3 regions of the Acidovorax sp. FG60 genome follow, and region 2 is predicted to be linked to each of the others. Evidence: predicted binding sites of a transcription regulator. Region 2 holds the regulator's gene; each other region holds the start of a gene.
What was found. The regulator FNR, encoded in region 2, switches genes on or off when oxygen is low (the NO sensors DNR and NnrR bind a similar motif). The targets are predictions, from matches to a motif close to TTGATNNNNATCAA.
Positions count from the first base shown of each region.

Region 1: ubiM (5-demethoxyubiquinol-8 5-hydroxylase UbiM) is a predicted target of FNR. The motif match lies at 6,077-6,090, and genes of this name have one in related genera.
Region 3: ACODS0_RS05580 (universal stress protein) is a predicted target of FNR. The motif match lies at 6,021-6,034, and genes of this name have one in related genera.

Region 1 covers NZ_JBMDJC010000003.1:218,286-225,454, reverse strand. The annotation lists gene scpC (succinyl-CoA:acetate CoA-transferase ScpC) at 1-622, opposite strand, end outside; gene ACODS0_RS06070 (solute carrier family 23 protein) at 765-2,054, opposite strand; gene ACODS0_RS06065 (zf-TFIIB domain-containing protein) at 2,206-2,961, shown strand; gene ACODS0_RS06060 (DMT family transporter) at 2,955-3,290, opposite strand; gene ACODS0_RS06055 (class I SAM-dependent methyltransferase) at 3,637-4,602, shown strand; gene ubiM (5-demethoxyubiquinol-8 5-hydroxylase UbiM) at 4,704-5,987, opposite strand; gene ACODS0_RS06045 (hypothetical protein) at 6,180-6,596, opposite strand; gene ACODS0_RS06040 (AraC family transcriptional regulator) at 6,729-7,169, opposite strand, start outside.
Region 2 covers NZ_JBMDJC010000007.1:242,016-249,184, forward strand. The annotation lists gene ACODS0_RS12920 (hypothetical protein) at 1-108, shown strand, start outside; gene ACODS0_RS12925 (sulfite exporter TauE/SafE family protein) at 187-945, opposite strand; gene hemN (oxygen-independent coproporphyrinogen III oxidase) at 951-2,333, opposite strand; gene fnr (fumarate/nitrate reduction transcriptional regulator Fnr) at 2,521-3,243, shown strand; gene ACODS0_RS12940 (hypothetical protein) at 3,312-3,605, opposite strand; gene ACODS0_RS12945 (FixH family protein) at 3,657-3,938, opposite strand; gene ccoG (cytochrome c oxidase accessory protein CcoG) at 4,012-5,457, opposite strand; gene ccoP (cytochrome-c oxidase, cbb3-type subunit III) at 5,544-6,461, opposite strand; gene ACODS0_RS12960 (cbb3-type cytochrome oxidase subunit 3) at 6,486-6,623, opposite strand; gene ccoO (cytochrome-c oxidase, cbb3-type subunit II) at 6,637-7,169, opposite strand, start outside.
Region 3 covers NZ_JBMDJC010000003.1:120,282-127,450, forward strand. The annotation lists gene ACODS0_RS05545 (threonine ammonia-lyase) at 1-196, shown strand, start outside; gene ACODS0_RS05550 (hypothetical protein) at 273-419, shown strand; gene queC (7-cyano-7-deazaguanine synthase QueC) at 511-1,221, shown strand; gene ACODS0_RS05560 (phosphoenolpyruvate carboxykinase (GTP)) at 1,516-3,387, shown strand; gene ACODS0_RS05565 (hypothetical protein) at 3,571-4,011, opposite strand; gene ACODS0_RS05570 (LysR family transcriptional regulator) at 4,138-5,097, shown strand; gene ACODS0_RS05575 (metallophosphoesterase) at 5,132-5,977, shown strand; gene ACODS0_RS05580 (universal stress protein) at 6,089-6,511, shown strand; gene ACODS0_RS05585 (DUF2274 domain-containing protein) at 6,972-7,169, opposite strand, start outside.

The sequences.
Region 1 (7,169 bases), on a different contig from region 2:
CGCCAATGCGCTCATCGGGCCGCGTCATCGGGATCGGTTTGCGGTGCGGCGGCAGGTCGGTGCCGTAGTAGATGTCGTGCATGCCCTCCAACCCCGGGTGGTGCCAGGCATTCACCTCCAGAATGATTTTGTCGGCCTGGTCCAGCCAGGTCTTGTTGTTGCCAACCGACGACGAGGGGATCAGCCGCCCGTCGGGCAACACGCCCGCCACCTCGACCACCGCCACATCCAGCTTGCCCAGAAAGCCAAACCACACAAACTGCGCCACGTGCGACAGGTGGATGTCCACATACTGCATGTGTCCCGCATTGATCTGGCGGCGCACCGTGGGGTCGGACTGGTAGGGCAGGCGCATCTCGATGCCGTCCACCTGGGCCAGCGCGCCGTCCAGCTCGGGTGCGGTGCTGGCGCCCGTCCACAGACCGATCTTGAAGCCATGGCCCTGCGCGTTCAGGCTCTCGATGCGGCGGGCCAGCGCGCCCGGCACAGCCTTGGGGTAGCCCGCGCCGGTGAATCCGCTCATGCCCACATGGGCGCCGGCAGGAATCAGGGCGGCCGCCTCGTCGGCAGACATCGTGCGGGAGAGAAAGTCGGGGTACAGCACCCGATCGGCCAGGGACATGAACAAACTCCGCAAAAAGAAAAAGGCCACCCGCCCGGTGAGCGGATGGCCCTGTGGACAAAACCCAGCATGCTAGCCTTCGTTCCTTACAAATTAAGGGTTAACCCTTACAAATGCGGTCCGACGTCCCCATACCCGCAGATTACGCCGCTTTGCGGTTGAGCAGCGCGTACAGCAGGATCGCCCCGAACGTGGCGGTGCCGATGCCGCCCAGCGCAAACTGGCCGAACTTGAGCGTGAAGTCGCCCGTGCCCAGGATGAGGGTGATGGCCGCCACGATGAGGTTCTTGTTCTGCGAAAAGTCCACCTTGTTGTCCACCCAGATCTTGGCGCCCGCCACCGCGATCAGGCCAAACACCACGATGGACACGCCGCCCATCACCGGCAGCGGAATGGTCTGGATCAGCGCGCCGAACTTGGGGGAAAAGCCCAGCACCAGCGCAAACACGCCCGCCAGCAAGAACACGGCGGTGGAATAGATCTTGGTGGCGGCCATCACACCAATGTTTTCGGCGTAGGTGGTCACGCCTGTGCCGCCTGCAGCGCCGCTCACCATGGTGGCTACGCCGTCGCCAATGAACGCGCGGCCCATGTAGCGGTCCAGGTCCTGGCCCGTCATGGCCGTCACGGCCTTGATGTGGCCCAGGTTCTCGGCCACCAGGATGATGGCCACGGGCGCAATCAGCAGCATGGCATTGGCTTCGAACACCGGCGCAGCAAAGTTGGGCAAACCAAACCATGCAGCGTTGGCCAGTGCGGACAGGTCCATGGGCTTGCCCAGCCCCAGGCCGTTGGTCAGCACCGCGTAGATGATGCTCGCCACGATCAAGCCCACCAGAATCAGCAGGCGCTGCACCATGCCGCGCGTGAGCACGGCCACCAGGCCCACGCTCACAAAGGTCACCACCTGCATCCAGCTGTCAAAGTTGCTGGCCGCCATGTTCTTGATGGGAATGCCCGCGAGGTTCAGCCCGATCACCGCCACCACCGAGCCCGTGACCACGGGCGGCATGAAGCGCTCGATCCAGCCCGTGCCAATGGCCTGCACCAGCGCGCCGATGAGCGTGTAGACCAGGCCACACGCAATGATGCCGCCCAGCGCCACGGCAATGTTGGCGTTGGCACCTTTGCCCGCGTAGCCCGTGGCCGCAATCACCACGCCAATGAACGCAAAGCTCGACCCCAGGTAGCTGGGCACCTTGCCGCCCGTGACCAGGAAGAAGATCAGCGTGCCCACGCCGCTCATCAAGATCGCCACGTTCGGGTCAAAGCCCATCAGGATGGGCGCCAGCACCGTGGCCCCAAACATCGCAATCACGTGCTGCACCCCCATCACCGCCGTCTGCGGCCAGGGCAGCCGCTCATCGGGCCCAATCACCCCACCTTGTTGCAGCACCTCAGCGCTTTTTGTGCGCCAGTTCATGAATCCCATCTTGTCGGTTCCTTGTTGTTGAGGCGCGAATGCTAGTGGATGGGCATGGCGTTGCCGTAAACCTGCGCGTCATTCGCCATGCGCCCGCCCGCCTTGCGCCGGGTTAGCATTTGGGCCAACCCCCGCTCTGCCTCCTACAGGCACCGCCGCCATGCACTCTCAGCCGTCCTGCCCCAACTGCCGCCAGCCCATGCAGGCCCACCGGTTCACCAGCAACCAGGGGCACTCGCTGGAGCTGGACATCTGTTTTGCCTGCCAGGGCCTGTGGTTTGACCGGCACGAAAACCTCAAGCTCGCGCCCCAGTCGGTGGTCGAGCTGTTCCGCCTGCTGCACGAACACCGCACCGACCAGCACCAGCCCCTGGCAGAACGCATGGCCTGCCCGCGCTGCAACACAAGCCTGGCCAAAGGCTTCGACGTGGTGCGCAGCGGCCGCTACATGATCTACCGCTGCGCCCGCCTGCATGGCCGCTTCAGCACCTTCTCGTCCTTCATGGTCGAAAAAGGCTTTGTGCGCCACATGACGCGCCCCGAGATCGACGACCTGGCCAAACGCGTGGGCGCCATCTACTGCACCAGCTGTGGCGCCCCCGTGGACATCCGCAAGGACCACGCCTGCCCCTACTGCCGCGCCGCGTTCTCCCTCATCGACCCCGACGCCGTGGTGCGCGCCATGGAGGGCTACGCCAAGGCCAGCAGCGAGCGCACCACCCACGCCACCCCCTCGGTGGACATCGGCGACGCCCTGGTGGCCCTGGAGCGCGACCGCAGCCGCGCCGAACGCGAGCGGCAAAAGCGCGCGTTCACCAGCGCCAGTGATGCGAGCGACAGCTCATTCACGGGCGATCTGCTGACGGCCGGGGTGGAGTTGGTGTGGGCCTTGATCAACACCAGAAGCCATCACTGAGGGCTTCCGAGGTGGAGCATGACAACGCCTCCCACCACGCACACCAGACCCACTACTTTGATGACACCCACTGGCTCGCCAAACAGCGCCATCCCCACCACGGCTGCGGCCGCCGTGCCGCTGGCCGCCCAGACTGCATAGGTGAGGCCCATGTCGAGCTGGCGCATGGCCACGGCCATGAGCCAGATGGCGAGTGCGTAGCACGCAGCTGCCATACCGGACGGGAGGAGTCTGGAGAAGCCATCGGAGTACTTGAGCGCGACGGTTCCGGCAACTTCTGCAATGACGCTGGCTGCGACGAGCAGCCAGGCCGATAGGTTTGGATTCATGGGGCACCTTGGCCGAACATGCCCGTTTGTCACTTGTACCGAGTGACACGGGCAGTACGATGAAGCGGTACCCAGATGGTGAAGGGCCGCAGTGTAGCCACGCCCTTGCGATCCATCAAGAACACCCCACGCAGGCTCTGGCGGCCACTTGCGTTTGCGCGGATCATGGAGCGTTGACACAGCGGCAGCGCCGGATGGAGGGCGTGATGGTGTCCCTTCACGCACCCAGCCCATCCCCCGCACCACACTCCAACCCGTTCACAATGGCGCAGGCCTGTGTTCTGGTGGGCCCCGTCGCAAACAACCAACCAGCCGTGGCACCCGGTGGCCACAGGAGGAGAGGACCTTGCAGCCGCATCCGCCCCCAACCCGACGCCGTGCCCGCACCGCCGCCGCCCCGGCGCAGCGCAACCCTGAGAACGCGGGGGATGGCGCCGCCGCCTCCGACTCCGCTACCCCCTGCCTGCTGCAGCGCGCCCACCTGCGGGCCGTGCCCAGCACCCTCCTGATCCCGCTGGCCGCGCGCGCGCGCGGGAGCCGTTACTTTCCCTGGCTCGCCTGCAACGACGTGGTGGCCACCAGCCTGGTGGAGCGCCTGGGTGCCGATGTGGAACCGTGCCTGGACGACTTGCCCACGGTGCTCAACGTACTGTGGCGCACGCGCGCCATCAAGGATGCGGGCCGCAGTTTCTTCCTTGCGCACCCGAAGGCTGGCGGCGTGAGCCTGGGCTGTGGCCTGTCGCACCACTTCCAGTGGCTCGATACGGGCGCCAACCAGTGGCTCGATGCTGATCTGCCCGAGGTCATGGACCTGCGCCGCGAGCTGCTGCCGGTGCGCTGCCCGCGCACGCGCCATGCCACGGTGGACATCACGCAGCCTGGCTGGTGGCAGCGGCTGGGGCTGCCAAAGGAGGAAGGGGAGGGCGATGGCGCGGGCGTGCAGCCGGTGTTCATCGTCTGCGAAGGGGTGCTCATGTACCTGCAGCCCGCGCAGGTGCAGGCCGTGCTGCGCGAGTTTGCGCAGTGCGCGCCGGAAGGCTCGCGCCTGGTGATTGATGTCATGACGCACCGTGCCGTGGGCCGCGCGGCGCAGCACGCCAGCGTGGGACCCACGGGGGCGGAGTTCCACTGGGGCGTGGGCAGCATGGACGAGCTGACCGCCGCACACCCGCGCCTGGCGCTGCAGCGCCAGCAGAGCGTGTCGGAGTGTTATGGCTGGCCGGGTGTGGTGCTGGAGACCCTGTGGTGGCCGTGGCTGGGGGCGCCGCTGTATGGCATGGCGACCCTCGGCGTGGGAGACGGCTCCCCCTGAGCCGCTTCGCGCCTTCTCCCGGAGGGGGACGCCACCGGTGGCCTGGCAAAACCAGTTCCATGGTGGCGCTGGCGTTGGGCGCGCCGGTTGCAAAGGTTGTGCTAGTGCCTGGGCGCCAGTGCTGGCATCCATCGTGGCGCCTTGCCCGTCAGCTGGCCCACGATGGCGGCCTGCAGTGGTGGCAGCCGCCGCGCGCCCTGCAGCACCAGCTGCCGCAGCAGGCGCGGCACGGGGCGCGTGTCGGTATACAGCCGCACGATGGCATTGGTGCCCTCGTACATCGGCCATGCGTGGCGGTGGTGCGCCCGTGCATAGGTGGCCAGGGCTTCGCCATTGCCGATGTCGTGGCCCTGGCTGCGGGCCGCCACCACGGCGGCTGTCAGGCGTTCCACACCGGCCAGACCCAGGTTGTAGCCATGCGCCGTCACGGGGTGCATGCCCACGGCGGCGTCGCCCAGCAGCGCGCAGCGGTGGTCTGCAAAACGCTGTGCATACACGGCCACCAGCGGGTAGGCGTGGCGTTCGCCCTCCAGCTGCAAAGGCCCCAGGCGGTCGCCCAGCTGGGCCTGCACCGTAGCGGCGAAGGCCTGCGGGCTCTGGGCCATCAGCGCACCTGCGTCGGCAGTGCCCGCCGTGACCACCACCGAGCACAGCGCATGCCCCTCTTGGGGGTCGTTGGGCAAGGGCAGCACCGCCAGCGTGCGTTCGTAGCCAAAACACTCGTGCGCCACGCCGCCATGGGGTTGGGCATGGCGCATGCGGCAAACGATCACGGTGCGGCCAAAGTCCGTCATGCGTGCGCCAATGCCCAGCTGCCGCCGCGTGGCCGAGAAGCGACTGTCCGCCGCCACCAGCAGCGGGGCCTGCAGACGCTGTGGCGATGGCGCAGGGCCATCGCTGGGGGCACCGGCGGAAGCCTGGGGCAAGTACTCCAGCTCGGCATGGGTGGACTGCGTGGCCACGCGCACCACCTGGGCGCCGGTCACGATGCGGACACCCGGTGTGCGTGCCGCTACGGCATAGGCCGTGCGGCGCAGTGCGTGGTTGGGCACGATGAAGCCCAGAGCCTCCAGCCCCGTACCTTGGGAGCCCAGCTGCAGGGCGCTGCGCTGGCCCAGCGGGCCGTCGTGCACCTGCGCTTCGCGGATGGTGCCCACCTCGTGTGGCGCCAGGCCGGCCCAGGTGCCCAGCCGCTGCAGTGTGGCCACGCTGGGGTGGGTGAGCGCGATCTCGCGGCCATCGGGCGCGGGGTGGGCCAACGTGGCCTCAGACTGCTGTTCGACCACGGTGGTGGTGAACCCGGCCTGCGCCAGGGAAATGGCCAGCGACAGGCCCGCAGGGCCCGCGCCGACGATGAGAACGTCGCTGTGTGAGGAGGAGGTCATGGCAAGAAGACCGGGCGAAGCAGCCCGGCATCCACCCTGCAACCGTGGGGTGGGGCTTGCCATTGTGGGCGGGCACTCCACGCGGCGGTTTGCCCTGCATCAAGGCAGTGTGCCTGAATGCTATAAATTAAATAGCTAAAAAATGATACGGGATGAGCGCTAGGGCCTTAAAACATCAAAAATTATGGTGCGTTACGAGCGTGCCGGTTTGCGCGCGCCCTTGGCGGGCTTCTTGCGGGCGCCACCCGCTGGCTTGCCGCGCAGGTGCAGCCCCCAGGTGACCAGCACCCACAGGTACGCTGCCAGCACGCTGTAGGCCGCCATGGCGGCCAGCGACAGCGGTGGTGCGGCGATGGAGCGCGGGCTGGCCATGGTCTCCAGCAGCTGGCGTGTGCCCGTGCCCAGCACCGGCATGGCCGCGCTGCCCGAACGTGCCATGCGTGCCGCCATGAAGATGAAGAACTCCATCAGCAACGCACCGATGACCCAGCAGGCCAGCAGGGCCAGGAGCTGCGCAAACGCCCTGCGGTCGCCCTTGGCCAGGAAGTAGATGGCCGACACCAGCACCAGGGCGGGCAGCAGCAGGGCCAGGACAGGCCAGGCGGACATGAGGAGATGCATCGGAAGAATGTGGGGGCGGATCGGAGAGTGTGTCGGGCAGCGCCAGGGCTGCGGACTGCGAATGATAGAGGAGGCTCCCGGCACCCAGCGGCCCCAGGGCAGGGTCTGCCCGTACGGTGGCTATGGGTGCGTGTCGCCGTGCTGTCCCTGGCGGAAGGTGTTCGGTGTGCAGCCCAGCAGCGTGCGGAACGAGGCGATGTACGCGGCGGGGCTCTCGAACTGCAGGGCGTGTGCGATGCCCTTGACCGGGCGGCCCGAGGCCAGCAGATCGAGCGAGGCAATGATGCGCGCACGCTGGCGCCAGGCGCGAAAGCTCAGGCCCGCTTCCGCCGTGAAGCGCCGGGTGAAGGTGCGGTCGGACATCGCGGCCTCGGCCGCGAGTTCGTGCAGCGAGAGCTGCCACTGGTGGGCCTGCAGCAACAGCGCGAGCGCGCGCCGCAGCCCTTCGCTGGCAGGCATAGGCAGGTGGGTGGGCAGGCAGGGCGTGTGCTGCAGCGTATGCAGCAGCAGGGACACCATCAACTGCCGTGTGGGGTGGTCGAACCCGCCGTTGAAGAGCCC
Region 2 (7,169 bases):
ACCAATAGTTACACAGATTATCGCCAGATCGAGGGTCTTGTCGAAGGAGTGCGCCTGCGCCGCAGCGGCATGGCAACACTTGCCTTTCTCACCAAGGGCAAGCGTTGATCACCCTTGTATAGACATGGATTTACGAGGCCTCGCGAACCCCGTCGCACCGCAGCTTGCGAATGGGGGAACTGCTGGCTAGCGGCACCACAACGACGGTTTGTAGACCAGGTCCATCCAGAGTGCCCAGCTGGCCACTGCGCACAGCAAACCTCCTGCGATGCGCGTTCCCCAGTCCGCACGTTTTGCATTGACCCCTGCTTTCAGCCGAATCCACACCAAGGGCCCGCCCACCAGCCACACACCACTGCCCAGGCCAAAAAGCGCCATGCTGAGCGCCCCTTCCAGAGGCCCTCCGCTCAGCGCAGCCACGAGCAGCGCGGAATAGAGCAGGCCACAGGGCATCAAGGCCCAAAGCCCACCAGCAACCAGAACCCCGCCTGGTGCACTGACCAGAGGCCGCACACGCGCCCATACGGTACGGCCCGCCTGCTCTACCCACTGGGGTTGGCGCGCCTGGATCACCATCATCAAACCCCACGCCATCACCGCAACATGCATCAGGGTCCACGCAGGGCGAAGTGCCACGGTCTGCTGGGTCACCCATGCCAGGCTGTCCATGGCCCATGCAGCCAAGCCACCCGCCATAGCGTACCCGGCCAAGCGGCCAGCATGAAAAGCGACGGCGCGCTGAATGACACCGCCACGGGGCACCCACTGCACTGTCTGCACCGTCAGGGGAGTTGCCTGTGGCTGCGCATCGCCACCGGCTGTGGACGCCATGCCCCCACCGCCCTGCCCGATCAATGCCCCACAAGGCGCAGAACACATGGCCAAACAATGGGACCCGCCAACGAGCCCCATCAGCAAGGCGGTTGAGGCGACCGTAGCAATCATGAGGATCAGATGATGCGCGAAAAACGGGCGCGGTTGCGGTCAGCCTGCAGGTAACGGTCAAAGACCATGGCAATGCCACGCACAAAGAACCAGCCCATGGCAGTGACCTCGACCCCATCGGGCCGCACCACCACAAGCCCCTGCTCGGCCATGGTTTCCAGTTGCGCCAGCTCCGCAGAGAAGTAGTGGCGAAAGTCGATCAACCACGCTTGCTCCATGGGCTCAAACAACAGCTCGCCTTGGCACATCAAGGCCATGATGACGGCGCGGCGCACAAGATCGTCGCGCGTCAGGGCCAACCCACGAACGACGGGCAGGCGCCCCTGATTCAGAAAATCGTAATACTCATCCAGGGTCTTGGCATTTTGGCTGTAGGTGGCTCCGACCCGGCCAATCGCAGACACCCCCAGGCCGATCAGGTCGCAATCAGGTTGCGTACTGTAGCCCTGGAAGTTGCGGTGCAGACGCCCCTGGCGCTTGGCGACTGCCAATGCATCCTCAGGCAATGCAAAGTGGTCCATGCCCACATACACGTACCCAGCATCCATAAAGGCGTCCAGCGAACGGGAGAGCATCGACACCTTGCCTGCAGCAGCTGGCAACTCGGCCGAAACAATACGGCGCTGAGGCTTGAAACGTTCTGGCAGATGGGCATACGCGTACAACGCGATACGGTCAGGCCGCAGCTGCGTAACCTGGGCCAGCGTGCGGTCAAACGACTCTGGCGTCTGCCGAGGCAGGCCGTAGATCAAATCCACATTGATGGATTCAAAACCCAGCGAACGTGCGGACTCCACCAGCGAAAACACCTGCTCGGCAGGCTGTATGCGGTGAACGGCCTTTTGAACCTCGGGATCGAAATCCTGCACCCCAAAGCTCAGTCGGTTGAACCCCAGTTCCGCCAGCACTGCAAGGCGGTCCGCATTGACGGTGCGAGGGTCCACCTCAATCGAATACTCCCCGCCCGGCGCCAACGAAAAGCTGCGTTTGAGCATGCCCATCAGCTCCCGCAAGCCCTCGTCCGATAGAAAAGTGGGCGTGCCACCACCCAGGTGAAGCTGACTCACCACCTGCCCCGTGCCGCAGTGTGCTGTGTGCAAGTCAATCTCGCGGCTCAAATACCGCAAATACACCTCTGCACGATCATGGTGTTTGGTGATGATCTTGTTGCATGCGCAGTAGTAACAAAGGGACTCGCAAAAGGGGATGTGCACGTACAAAGACAGCGGCAAGGCCTTCGTCATGGAGCCCAGTCTGCGCTGCTCCAAGGCAAGCGCGTAGTCGTCCTGCCCAAAGGCCTCGACGAAACGGTCAGCTGTTGGGTAAGAGGTATAACGGGGCCCTGGCACGTCGAAACGGCGCAGCAGCTCGGGCGAAACAGCGGTCATGGGCAAATTCCTTGCGTACACTTCGACTGTGCCGTAAGCTGCACTCCATGTCCTTGACCTGCATCAAGTGATGGGCCGGGACGAACAGCGACAATTTGATGCACATCAGTCGCCCACCCGCACCCAAAGGCCCAGCCTGTTAGGCATATGGGGCGATATGCTCAAACCTTACCCAGCCTCTGTTCCTATGAACCCGCTCACCATCAAAGTCGCCTGCTCCAACTGCAACCTGCGCGAGCTGTGCATGCCGGTGGGGCTGAGCGAGGAACAGCTGCAACGCATTGACGAGGTCGTTGCCGTTCGCCGCAAGATCAAACGCGGTGGAACCCTTTTCCGCAACGGCGAATCCTTCACCTCGCTCTATGCCATTCGAACCGGCTTCTTCAAAACATGTGTAGCCACCGAAGACGGGCGTGACCAGGTCACGGGTTTTCAGATGGCAGGCGAGATCATCGGCCTTGATGGCATCGTGAATGACCACCACACCTGCGATGCGGTGGCCCTGGAAGACGCGGAAGTCTGCGTCATGCCCTTTGACCGCATCGAAGAACTGTCCCGCGAAGTCACCGCCTTGCAGCACCATGTGCACAAGATCATGAGCCGCGAGATTGTCCGTGAGCATGGCGTGATGCTGCTCCTGGGCAGCATGCGCGCTGAGGAGCGCCTGGCCGCGTTCCTGCTCAATCTGGTTCAGCGCCTGCACGCCCGGGGGTTCTCGCAGTCCGAGCTCGTGCTGCGCATGACCCGCGAAGAGATCGGTAGCTACCTGGGCCTCAAGCTCGAAACCGTGAGCCGCACCTTCTCCAAGTTCGTGGAAGAAGGCATTGTCGAGGTCAAGCAGCGCCATGTGCGCATCCTGGAGACCGAGGCCCTCAAGCGCATCGTGAACAACCAGCAAGCCTGCCACTGAACCTGCTGTCGTCTGCCATCCTGGCAGTCCTCACCACATTGACCTTTGCCAATAGGTGGCACTACCGCTCAAGGGCACGATGATGTCTTGCGGCAGTCATCGGGACGCTCGCCTTCGGGAACCGGGCAACGGTTAAGTTCAAACGGTGACATGGCCAGCAGCGTGGTCAACGCGCTGGATGCCATCGTGATTATCCAGAACGCAAAAAAGGCCAGCGTGTACACGCCCTGCCGTGACAATGCCAACGGCTGCCCAAACCAGTGCAGGTCTTGCGGATCCACCATCGCAAAAACCAGCATTTCCATCACACCGGCCATCAAAAAGGCCGGCCAGGCAATCCACATCACGCGTTGCATCCACATTGGTTTGTCTCCTGGTAAGGCCGTGCAGGCATGCTGCCCGGCCAGGTGGGTTCAGCGCGGCTGGTCCTGGACCGGGGTGGCCGCGTGGTTGCGGCCCTTCATGGCTGGCAACAGGCTTTTTTCTGGGGTGGCCAGTGTCTTGTTGATCTCGATGCCCTGGCGGTAATAATCTTCCGCGACCACAGGGTCGGGGCGCGATATCGCGAGCCACAGGGTCACAAACCCTGCAATGATCACGATCACGGGACCGGCGATGATCAGCCACACATGGCCAAACCTCCACCAGGGTGCAGCGGCAGAAGGGGCAGTGCCGAGGGCGGAACTGGATGGCATGGTGCTTACTCCTCAAAAATTATCTTGCTCAAAGCAAGACCCGCGAAGGTCTTGCACCGGGTCGCTCGCTGCGTTATCGCGGCACCAGAAACACGGATTTCTCGCTCACATGGGCGTCCGCGCCCAAGGCCTGCACATCGAACTGCACGGCATGTGATCCCGAAGGGGCTGATCCATACGGTATCTGCAGACGGACGGCCACCCACCGGGACTCCGCCGCACCGATGTCCACCTCGGCATCAGAAGCGACTTCCAGCCCTTCAAGGCCACGCACACTGATGCGATAGCGCTGGGGGCCTTCAGTGGCGTTCATGATCTGCAGGCGGTAGATGTTCTCCAGCTTTCCACCTGCCACGATGCGCGACAGCGCCGCCCGATCACGGACCACATCCACCTTCAAAGGCGTGCGTGTGACAAGGCTGGCCATCATGCCTACGCACAGGGCCACCAGAACCGCGCTGTATATCAGCACTCGTGGCCGCAGCACACGGCGCAGGATCTGCGACTGACTCCACCGTTTGGCCACGCCGTTCTGCGTAGAAAACCGGATGAGCCCGCGCGGATACTGCATCTTGTCCATCACGGTATTGCAGGCGTCCACGCACAGGCCACAGCCGATGCATTCGTACTGCAAGCCCTTGCGAATGTCGATGCCCACAGGGCACACCTGCACACACAGCGAGCAGTCAATGCAATCGCCCAACCCCTGGGCTTTGTAGTCGATGTTCTTCTTGCGCGGCCCACGCTGCTCACCGCGTTCTGGGTCGTAGGTAACGATCAGCGTGTCCTTGTCGAACATGGCGCTCTGAAAGCGCGCATAGGGACACATGTATTTGCACACCTGTTCGCGCATATAGCCGGCATTGCCATAGGTGGCAAAGCCATAAAACAGTACCCAGAAAATCTGCCAGCCACCCTGCACCGCCAGCAGCTCTGCCCCGAGTTCGCGGATGGGCACGAAATAACCCACGAACGTGAACCCCGTCCACAACGCCACGACAATCCAGATGACCTGCTTGAAAAACTTCTTGCGAACCTTCTCGAAGGTCCAGGGCCCATTGTCCAGCCGAAGCCGTGCACTGCGATCACCTTCGATCTTGTGCTCGATCCACATGAACATTTCGGTGTAGACCGTTTGCGGGCACGCAAATCCACACCAAAGCCGCCCCGCCACCGCCGTAAACAGGAACAGCGACAACGCCGAGATAATGAGCAGGCCCGTGAGATAGATGAAATCCTGGGGGTACAGAACCAGGCCGAAGATGTAGAACCGCCGAGCCCCCAGGTCAAACAGCACCATCTGGCGCTGCCCCCATTCAAACCACGGCAGCCCGTAGAAAACGATCTGCGTGAGAAACACCATACCCCAGCGCCAACGCGCGAAGAGGCCACTGATGGAACGCGGGTAGATCTTCTTTTGCGCTTCGTACAGGGAAACAATCTCGCCCTGCGATGAGGCATCGGACGCAACCGGCGCTATCGGGATGACCTTGCGAGCAGGCTCGCTGGGTGGGTTCATGATGGTATCGGTCCGTTTGCTTCGTGGTTCTCAGTTTGCGCTGCCCCCTGGAGCTGTGCCTGGGCACTGCTCCAAGTGGCCAAGGCTCAGCGTGCAGCGGCCTGGGTGCCGTTCGACAAGCCCCAGACATAGGCCGACAGCACACCGATCTGCGCTTCTGTCAGCTTGTCCGCCTGGGCGGGCATCTGGTTAACCTTGCCGTTGTTGACCATGGCAGTGATGGCCGCCTCGCCCCAGCCATGCAGCCAGATGTCGTCGGTCAGGTTGGGGGCACCCAGTGCCTGATTACCCTTGCCGTCCATTCCGTGGCAGGCTGCACACGCCGTGAACTTGGACTTGCCCAACGAAGCACGCAGCGAGTCATGCGGGCTGCCCGAAAGACTCAGCACATAGTGCGAGAGATTGCGCACATCTTCGGGGGAGCCCACTGCGGCAGCCATGGGAGGCATGTTGCCGATACGGCCCTTCTCGATGGTTTCACGGATCTTCTCGGGTGCACCGCCATGCAACCAATCGCCATCAGCCAGATTGGGGAAACCCTTGCTACCCCGGGCGTCCGAGCCATGGCACTGCGCGCAGTTGTTCATGAACAGGCGCTCGCCAATGGCCTGGGCCTGAGGATCCTTGGCAATGTCTTCAGGCTTCATCGAGGCAAACCGGGCATACAGCGGCTCCAGCTCGGCCTTGGCCTTGGCCATCTCAGCCTCGTATTCACCCTTCTGTGTCCAGTTGAGCTTGCCGGAAAAGCTGCCCAGGCCTGGATAGGCGGCCAGGTAGCCCAGGCCGAAGATGATGGTGATGACAAACAGCCACACCCACCAGCGTGGCAGGGGGTTGTTCATCTCGACCAGGTCTTCGTCCCAGACGTGGCCGGTAGTGTTGTCGGACGTGGCCATCACCTTCTTGCGGCCTGCCATCCAAAGCAGAATGCCGCAGGCGATGATGCCGACCAGGGTCAGCGTGGTCACAAAGACCGACCAGAAATTGCTGGTGAAGTCACTCATGGGGTGTTCTCGTTCTGGTGAAGGTCAATCTTGCTCGAAAGGCAGCTGGGCGGCCTCGTCGAACCGGGCCTTGTTGCGGCCTCGGTAGGCCCAGACCCAGATGCCAATGAAACAGGCCATTGAAGCCAGCGTGGCCACAATGCGCATGGTGGTGATGTCCATGGGGATATCTCCTTTACTTGAGCGCGCGGCCCATGACTTGCAGGTACGCAATCAGCGCTTCCATCTCCGTCTTGCCCTTGACATCAGCGGCAGACGCAGCGATCTGTTCGTCGGTGTACGGCACACCCACAGTGCGCAGGGCCTTCATGCGCGGCGCCACGCTGGCGGGGTCCACGGCGTTCTTCTCCAGCCAGGGGTAGGCAGGCATGTTCGATTCGGGCACCACATCACGCGGGTTGTTCAGGTGGATGCGGTGCCATTCGTCGCTGTACTTGCCTCCCACGCGGTGCAGGTCGGGGCCTGTGCGCTTGCTGCCCCACTGGAAGGGGTGGTCGTACACAAACTCACCCGCCACCGAATAGTGCCCATAGCGCAGGGTTTCAGCGCGGAAGGGGCGGATCATCTGCGAGTGGCAGTTGTAGCAACCTTCACGGATGTAGACGTCGCGGCCCACCAGTTGCATGGCGTTGTAAGGCTCCACGCCCTTGACCGCCTCGGTTGTGGACTTCTGGAAGAACAGTGGCACGATCTCTACCAGGCCGCCGA
Region 3 (7,169 bases), on a different contig from region 2:
CGTGCTGGCGCGTATCACCGCCACCGTGGCCGACGCGGGTGCCAACATCGAGGAGGTGCACCACCAGCGCGCCTTCACCATGCTGGCCGCGCAGAACGTGGAGATCGAACTGGTGCTGCAAACCCGGGGCAAGACCCATGTGGATGAGGTGCTGGGGCAGTTGCGCACGGCGGGCATGCAGGCCGATCTGATCTGAGCGACAGCAGGGTTTTGCGCCCTGAAGGGACAGTCGCAGCTAGAATTGCGCAAGTTTTAAGCATCTGGAGCCCACCATGTCCGACCACAACACCTCGCACGCCCCCGCAACACCATCGAACGACCCCGTGGAAAACGTGGTTCACCTGGTCCCCGTGGTGCTGCCTGTGGTGGGTGGCATCATGATGTTCCTGCTGGCCTTTATTGCCGTGACGATGGCCTGAACGCTTCTGCGGCCGTCACCCACAGCCCCGCAGCGCGGGGCTTTTTTTCGTCCCGCACCACCCCCTTATCCCGTCTGAACTGGAGAACCCCATGAGACCCGGACACGCACTCGTTTTATTTTCCGGCGGTCAGGACTCCACGACCTGCCTGGCCTGGGCGCTGGAAAACTTTGCCCACGTGGAAACCATCGGCTTTGACTACGGCCAGCGCCACCACATCGAGCTGCAAGCACGGCAGACGGTGCTGTCATCGTTGCGTGCACAGTTCCCGCACTGGGCGGCCAAGCTGGGGGACGACCACATGCTCGACCTGGCGGTGCTGGGCCACATCAGTGACACGGCGCTGACCAGCGACACCGAAATCCAGATGACCGCTGCCGGCCTGCCCAACACCTTTGTGCCGGGGCGCAACCTGCTGTTCTTCCAGCTGGCGGCTGCCGTGGGCTACCGCCGGGGCCTGCACACCCTGGTGGGCGGCATGTGCGAGACCGATTTTTCGGGCTACCCCGACTGCCGTGACGACACGCTCAAGGCCCTTCAGGTGGCCGTGTCCCTGGGCATGGGCCAGCGTTTCACCTTCGACACCCCGCTGATGTGGCTGGACAAGGCCGAGACCTGGGAACTGGCCCGGTCCCTGGGCGGACAAGCGCTGGTCGATCTGATCGTGAACGACTCGCACACCTGCTACCACGGCGTGCGCGACACGCTGCATGCCTGGGGATACGGCTGTGGCACGTGCCCGGCCTGCGCGCTGCGCAGGAGCGGCTACGAACGGTGGAAGGGCGGTTCGGCCAGCGTTTGATGCGAGGGAGCGGGCAAAGTCATGCATAACCTCATGTTTTTTTTGCATGGTTTTGACCCCTGTCTGACAGACAAAAGGGCGGCAGGTTCATAAAATTGACACCCCAGCCGACCCGCGGAATCCGTGGAACTAGCCTCCACCCGTGGGGCTGACACACGCTCCCGCCCGCCGACTGAGCACGAAAGCCGTTTTTTCAAAGGCAGCGCTCAGCACCGCAACTGCGCCAGGCCTCGCCGTGACCCGCCCGGTCCGCTTCCTTTGAAAAAACGTTTTTTCAACTTAGGAAGCTCCCCGATGAACGCACCCACGATGCAGGGCCTGAACCTCAACGCCCCCGCTTACGTCAAAAACGCCCGGCTGCTTGCCTGGGTGGCCGACATGGCCGCCCTGTGCAAACCCGACACCATTTACTGGTGCGATGGCTCCAAGGAAGAGTACGACCGCCTGTGCCAGCAGCTGGTCGATGCCGGCACCTTCAAGAAGCTCAACCCCGCCAAGCGCCCTGGCAGCTTCCTGGCCTGGTCCGATCCATCGGACGTGGCCCGCGTGGAAGACCGCACCTACATCTGCTCGGCCGCCAAGGAAGACGCTGGCCCCACCAACAACTGGATGGCTCCCGCCGAAATGCGCGCCACGCTGCAGCCCCTGTTTGACGGCTGCATGAAGGGCCGCACCATGTACGTGGTGCCCTTCAGCATGGGCCCGCTGGGCAGCCACATCGCCCACATCGGCGTGGAACTCACAGACAGCGCCTATGTGGCCGTGAACCAGCGCCTGATGACCCGCATGGGCAAGGCCGTGTACGACGTGCTGGGCGTGGAAGGCGAGTTCGTGCCTTGCATGCACACGGTGGGCGCACCCCTGGCCGAAGGTGAGAAGGACACGACGAGCTGGCCTTGCAACCCCAAGGTCAAGTACATCGTCCACTACCCAGAAACGCGCGAAATCTGGTCCTACGGCTCGGGCTACGGCGGCAACGCGCTCCTGGGCAAGAAGTGCCTGGCCCTGCGCATCGCGTCCACCATGGGCCGCGACCAAGGCTGGTTGGCCGAACACATGCTCATCCTGGGCGTGACCAACCCCCAAGGCAAGAAGTACCACGTGGCAGCGGCCTTCCCTAGCGCCTGCGGCAAGACCAACTTCTCGATGCTGGTGCCGCCAGAGGCGGGTTTTGCCGGTTGGAAGGTCACCACCATCGGTGACGATATCGCCTGGATCAAGCCCCATGCCGACGGCAAGATGTACGCCATCAACCCCGAGGCGGGTTACTTTGGTGTGGCCCCCGGCACCAACATGCACACCAACCCCAACTGCATGCGCAGCCTGGACAAGGACGTGATCTTCACCAACGTGGCCCTGACGGACGACGGCGACGTGTGGTGGGAAGGCATGGAAAAGGACACCGGCAAGCTGCCCGACCACCTGATCGACTGGCAAGGCAAGGACTGGACGCCCCAGATCGCCAAGGAAACCGGCGCCAAGGCTGCCCACCCCAACTCGCGCTTCACGGTGGCTGCCACCAACAACCCTGCGCTCGACCCCCAGTGGGACGATGCCAATGGCGTGGCGATTGATGCCTTCATCTTCGGCGGCCGCCGCTCCACCACCGTGCCGCTGGTGACCGAAGCCCGCACCTGGACGGAAGGCGTGTACATGGCTGCCACCATGGGCTCTGAAACCACCGCTGCAGCCTTTGGCGCCCAAGGCGTGGTGCGCCGCGACCCCTTCGCCATGCTGCCGTTCTGCGGCTACAACATGAGCGACTACTTCCAGCACTGGCTGAACATGGAAGGCCAAATCGCCGCCACCGGCAAGGCGCTGCCCAAGGTGTTCTGCGTGAACTGGTTCCGCAAGGACGAAGCCGGCAAGTTCGTCTGGCCGGGTTATGGCGACAACATGCGCGTGCTCAAGTGGATGATCGACCGCATCGAAGGCCAGGCCGCCGGCCAGGAAACCATGTTCGGCGTGGCTCCGCAGTACGCCGAAATCAACTGGACGGGGCTGGATTTCAATGCCCAGCAGTTTGCTGCCGTGACCAGCATCGACAAGGCAGCCTGGGCCGATGAGTTCAAGCTGCACGATGCCCACTTTGAGCAGCTGGCTTACCACCTGCCCCCGGCTTTGCTCGCCACCAAGGCTGCGCTCGAAAAGCGCCTGGCAAGCTGATTCCCGGATCTTCTCAGTCCTGACAACCGCCCCTTCTGAAAAGGAGGGGCGGTTTTTTTGCGCTTGTGGATGCGGATACTGGATCAGCGCGATCTGTCCCGCGGCCATGAAAAAAGCCGTGGCGAACACTCGCCACGGCTTCAAAAAATCCGATCACTGCACGGCGAACCGTGCATCATCTTCTCAGTAGTACTTGCGGATGTCTTCCACGGTGGCAATGCCCATGGCGTGGTTCAGTTCGGCCATGATGCGGGGGTCCTTCACAGCCACTTGCCAGGTACGCTCGTCATCCGCAGCGCGGCGGCGGGCTTCGGCCCAGCCGAGGGCGGCCACACGCAGGGCAGCACCGGCACGGCGTGCGGGGGCGGTCAGCAAAGCCAGGGCCGCAAAGGCGACCAGCCACAGCACCATCCAAGCCGCGAGCAGGTGGCCTTCGCTCCAGGTGTCGATGACCTGGTTGGCCACTACCAGCAAGGCCGATACCACGGCCGCGAGCAGAAGCGTGGCAGCGCCACGGGCGCCATCAAAGTTGGCGGCTACGCTCTTGAGGGCGGCAGCGGCGTTTTCGGCGCGGACAACGCCGGGGTGTTCGGTGGGGTACTCAACGTGTGCAAAGCTGGTCATTTCGGTTTCCCTTTTCTAACGCTTGTGGCGAGATTGCCGGGCGATGGGGTGATATTAGGGTTTACCCTTTGCATGTTCAAGTTTATATTTTGAATCATTGATATTCATATTGATGATGAATTGACCATGACCCCCTTGAACTTCCGCTCCTTGGACCTGAACCTGCTGCGTGTTTTCGACGAGGTCATGGCCGAGCGCAGCCTCACACGCGCAGCGCACAAACTGTCCGTCACCCAGCCTGCCGTGAGCAACGCCATGCGGCGCCTGCGCGATGTGCTGGGGGATGAGTTGGTGGTGCGCAGCGGCCAGGGCGTGGAGCCCACTGCGCGTGCGCTGGCCCTGTGGCCCCCTGTGCGCGAGGCCCTGGCCCACCTGCAAGAATCCCTGGCGCCGGGACACTTTGAGCCCGCCACGGCCGAATCCACCTTTGTGCTCGCCATGGCCGATGCCACGGCCGCCACCCTGGTACCGGCCTTGGTCGAAATCATCGAGCGGGAGGCGCCCGGTATTTCGATCCGGGTATTGCCCCTGACCACGCGCGACCCCCGCCGCCTGCTGGACGAAGAGGCGGCCGACATGGCGGTGGGCTACTTCCCTGCGGTGCTGGCAGACCTGACCGCCCGCGCGCAATCCGGGGGCGCAGTGGCCTTTGAGAGCCGCCGCCTGTACGACGGCGAATACGTGTGCGTGATGCGGCAAGGCCACCCTCTGGCCGATGCGCCCCTGACGCTGGACACCTATTGCGCCGCACGCCACATGCTCGTGAGCTTCTCAGGGCGCCCCTTCGGCTTTATCGACGAGGCCCTGGCGTCCCTGGGCCGCGAGCGCAAGGTGGTGATCACGGTCAACCAGTTCTTCACTGCCGGCCGGGTAGTCTCGGGCTCGGACCTGTTGACGGTGCTGCCCCGCCACTTTGTTCCCGTGACCGGCATTGCCGACGCGCTGGTGCAGCGGGCCCTGCCGTTGGACGTCCCGCCCGTGCATGTGGACGCACTCTGGCGCCGGCGTGGGCCTCAGCAGGCCGCGATGACCTGGCTGCTGCACGCCCTGGCGCGCTCGGCGCGCCGGACTTTCCCCGAGGAGTGAGGCGCCCAGCCTGAACCCGTAGACTGCGCCCAGCATGAACATCCAGCTTTTGTCCGATCTGCACCTTGAGGCGCATCCCCACTTCGTCCCCGAACCGGCTCGCGGCGCCGATGTGCTGGTGCTTGCTGGCGACGTGGGCTCCTACCAGGAAGGCTCGCAGCTGGGCGACGAAGACTTTGGCCTGGCCCGGTTTTCACCATTGCCCGGGGGCGCAGGCTGGCCCACCCCCGTGCTTTTTGTGCCCGGCAACCACGAATACGATGCACAGGATTTCGACGCTGCCCACGAGCGGCTGCGCCGCACCTGTGACCGCCTGGGAATCACCTGGCTGGAGCGCGAGACCGTCGAGCTTCAAGGTGTGCGCTTCGTGGGTACCACACTCTGGAGCGATTTCGATGCACTCGCAGACCATGAAGGCAGCAACGACCTTGGCAGGCGGCTGAAACTGCGCGACAAGGCCTTTCGTGCAGCGAACTTCTACCTGCGCAAGACGGGCGGGACCCGCCACGCAGAGCCTTTTCTGGCCGAAGCCATGCGCGACCACGCACTGGTCTGCCAGCAGTGGCTGGCGCAAGCACTGGCGGTGCCTTTTGAAGGCCCCACGGTGGCCGTCACCCACTTTGCACCCAGCCTGCGCAGTGCCGATCCGCGCTACGGACTGGTGCCCGGCACTGCGGGGTTCTGCAACGCCCTGGACAGCTTGTTGTCCCACGCGCAGCTGTGGCTGCACGGCCATCTGCACGCCCCGAGCGACTACACGGTGCAAGGTTTTCACGGCGACGGCACCCCCTGGCAGTGCCGCGTGGTGGCCAACCCCCTGGGCTATGCGCGCAAAGGCGAACAGGCGGCTTTCAAGGCGCAATGCTGCATCCCCGTATGATCAAGAGACGGGGCTCTGCAGCCCCGCAGCGCAGAAGAAAAACATGACCCAGGTCAAGACAACAGAAGTCCGCGCACGGTAGTCTGACCCAACCCTATTCCGGAGAACACCATGAACATCCTGCTTGCTGTCGATGGCAGCGCCTACACCAAAAAAATGCTGGCCTACCTGGCTACCCATGAGGAGCTGCTCGGTGGCAACCACCAGTACACCGCGCTCACCGTGCAGGCCCCGCTGCCGACACGCGCGCGCGCCGCTCTGGGCAAGGAAGTGGTGGACAGCTACCACGCCGAAGAGGCAGAAAAAATCCTGTCGCCCGTTTGCAAATTCCTGGCGCGCCATGGTGTGGACGCCAAGCGTGTCGTCAAGGTGGGCGCCGTGGGTGAGAACATCGCCAAGGTGGCTGACAGCGGCAAGTTCGACCTGCTGGTGATGGGCTCCCACGGCCATGGAGCCTTGGCCACCCTGGTCATGGGCTCGGTCACCACACAGGTGCTGGCCCATTGCAAGGTGCCGTTGCTGATCGTTCGCTAAGCCGAACCACAAACAGCCTGGCCCACCACCAAAGCCCTGCTCCGGCAGGGCTTTTTTTTGCCCAAATGAAACCAATCGGTTACAACATAACTTGTTGGTTTACTTAACGACCAATTGGTTATACATTCTCGCTGCGCCCATCCTGGCGTGTCATTTCCATCGAAACCGAGGAACGACCCATGAAAAATGTCCGCTGTCAAGTCTTCCATGCAGACATGCAGCGGGGCAAAAGGTCTTATGGGGTAGTAGGTTAGGCTAGATTTCAGCCGTTGTGTGCTCTTGCTGCTTTTCGAGCTAGGTGTCGCATAGGCGCTTCGCGGTGGTAAGCGCAAGGGCACCGCAGCAGGCAAGGTCGCATCGGTCGTCATAGTCCTGCACTCCCAGAAAGCTCCTCAAAAGCGAAAGCGCAGCCAGTGGGCTGCGCCTTCTTGGTGAGTGGATGGCGGATACGCCCGCATCGTCAACCCGACTTCGGCGGTGCGGCCTTGCTCCCGCTTCCCTTCCTGAATCCCCGATCCCCCGCCATGAACGCCTCCAGCATGTGCGGAATCAACGTCGTCGCATCGACCGCTTTGCCGTATGCCTGCGCGTGCAACGCGGCGTAGCGGTCGAGGTCGGCTTTCAGGCTGGCCGGGCAAGCGAAGGTCAGCTTCACATT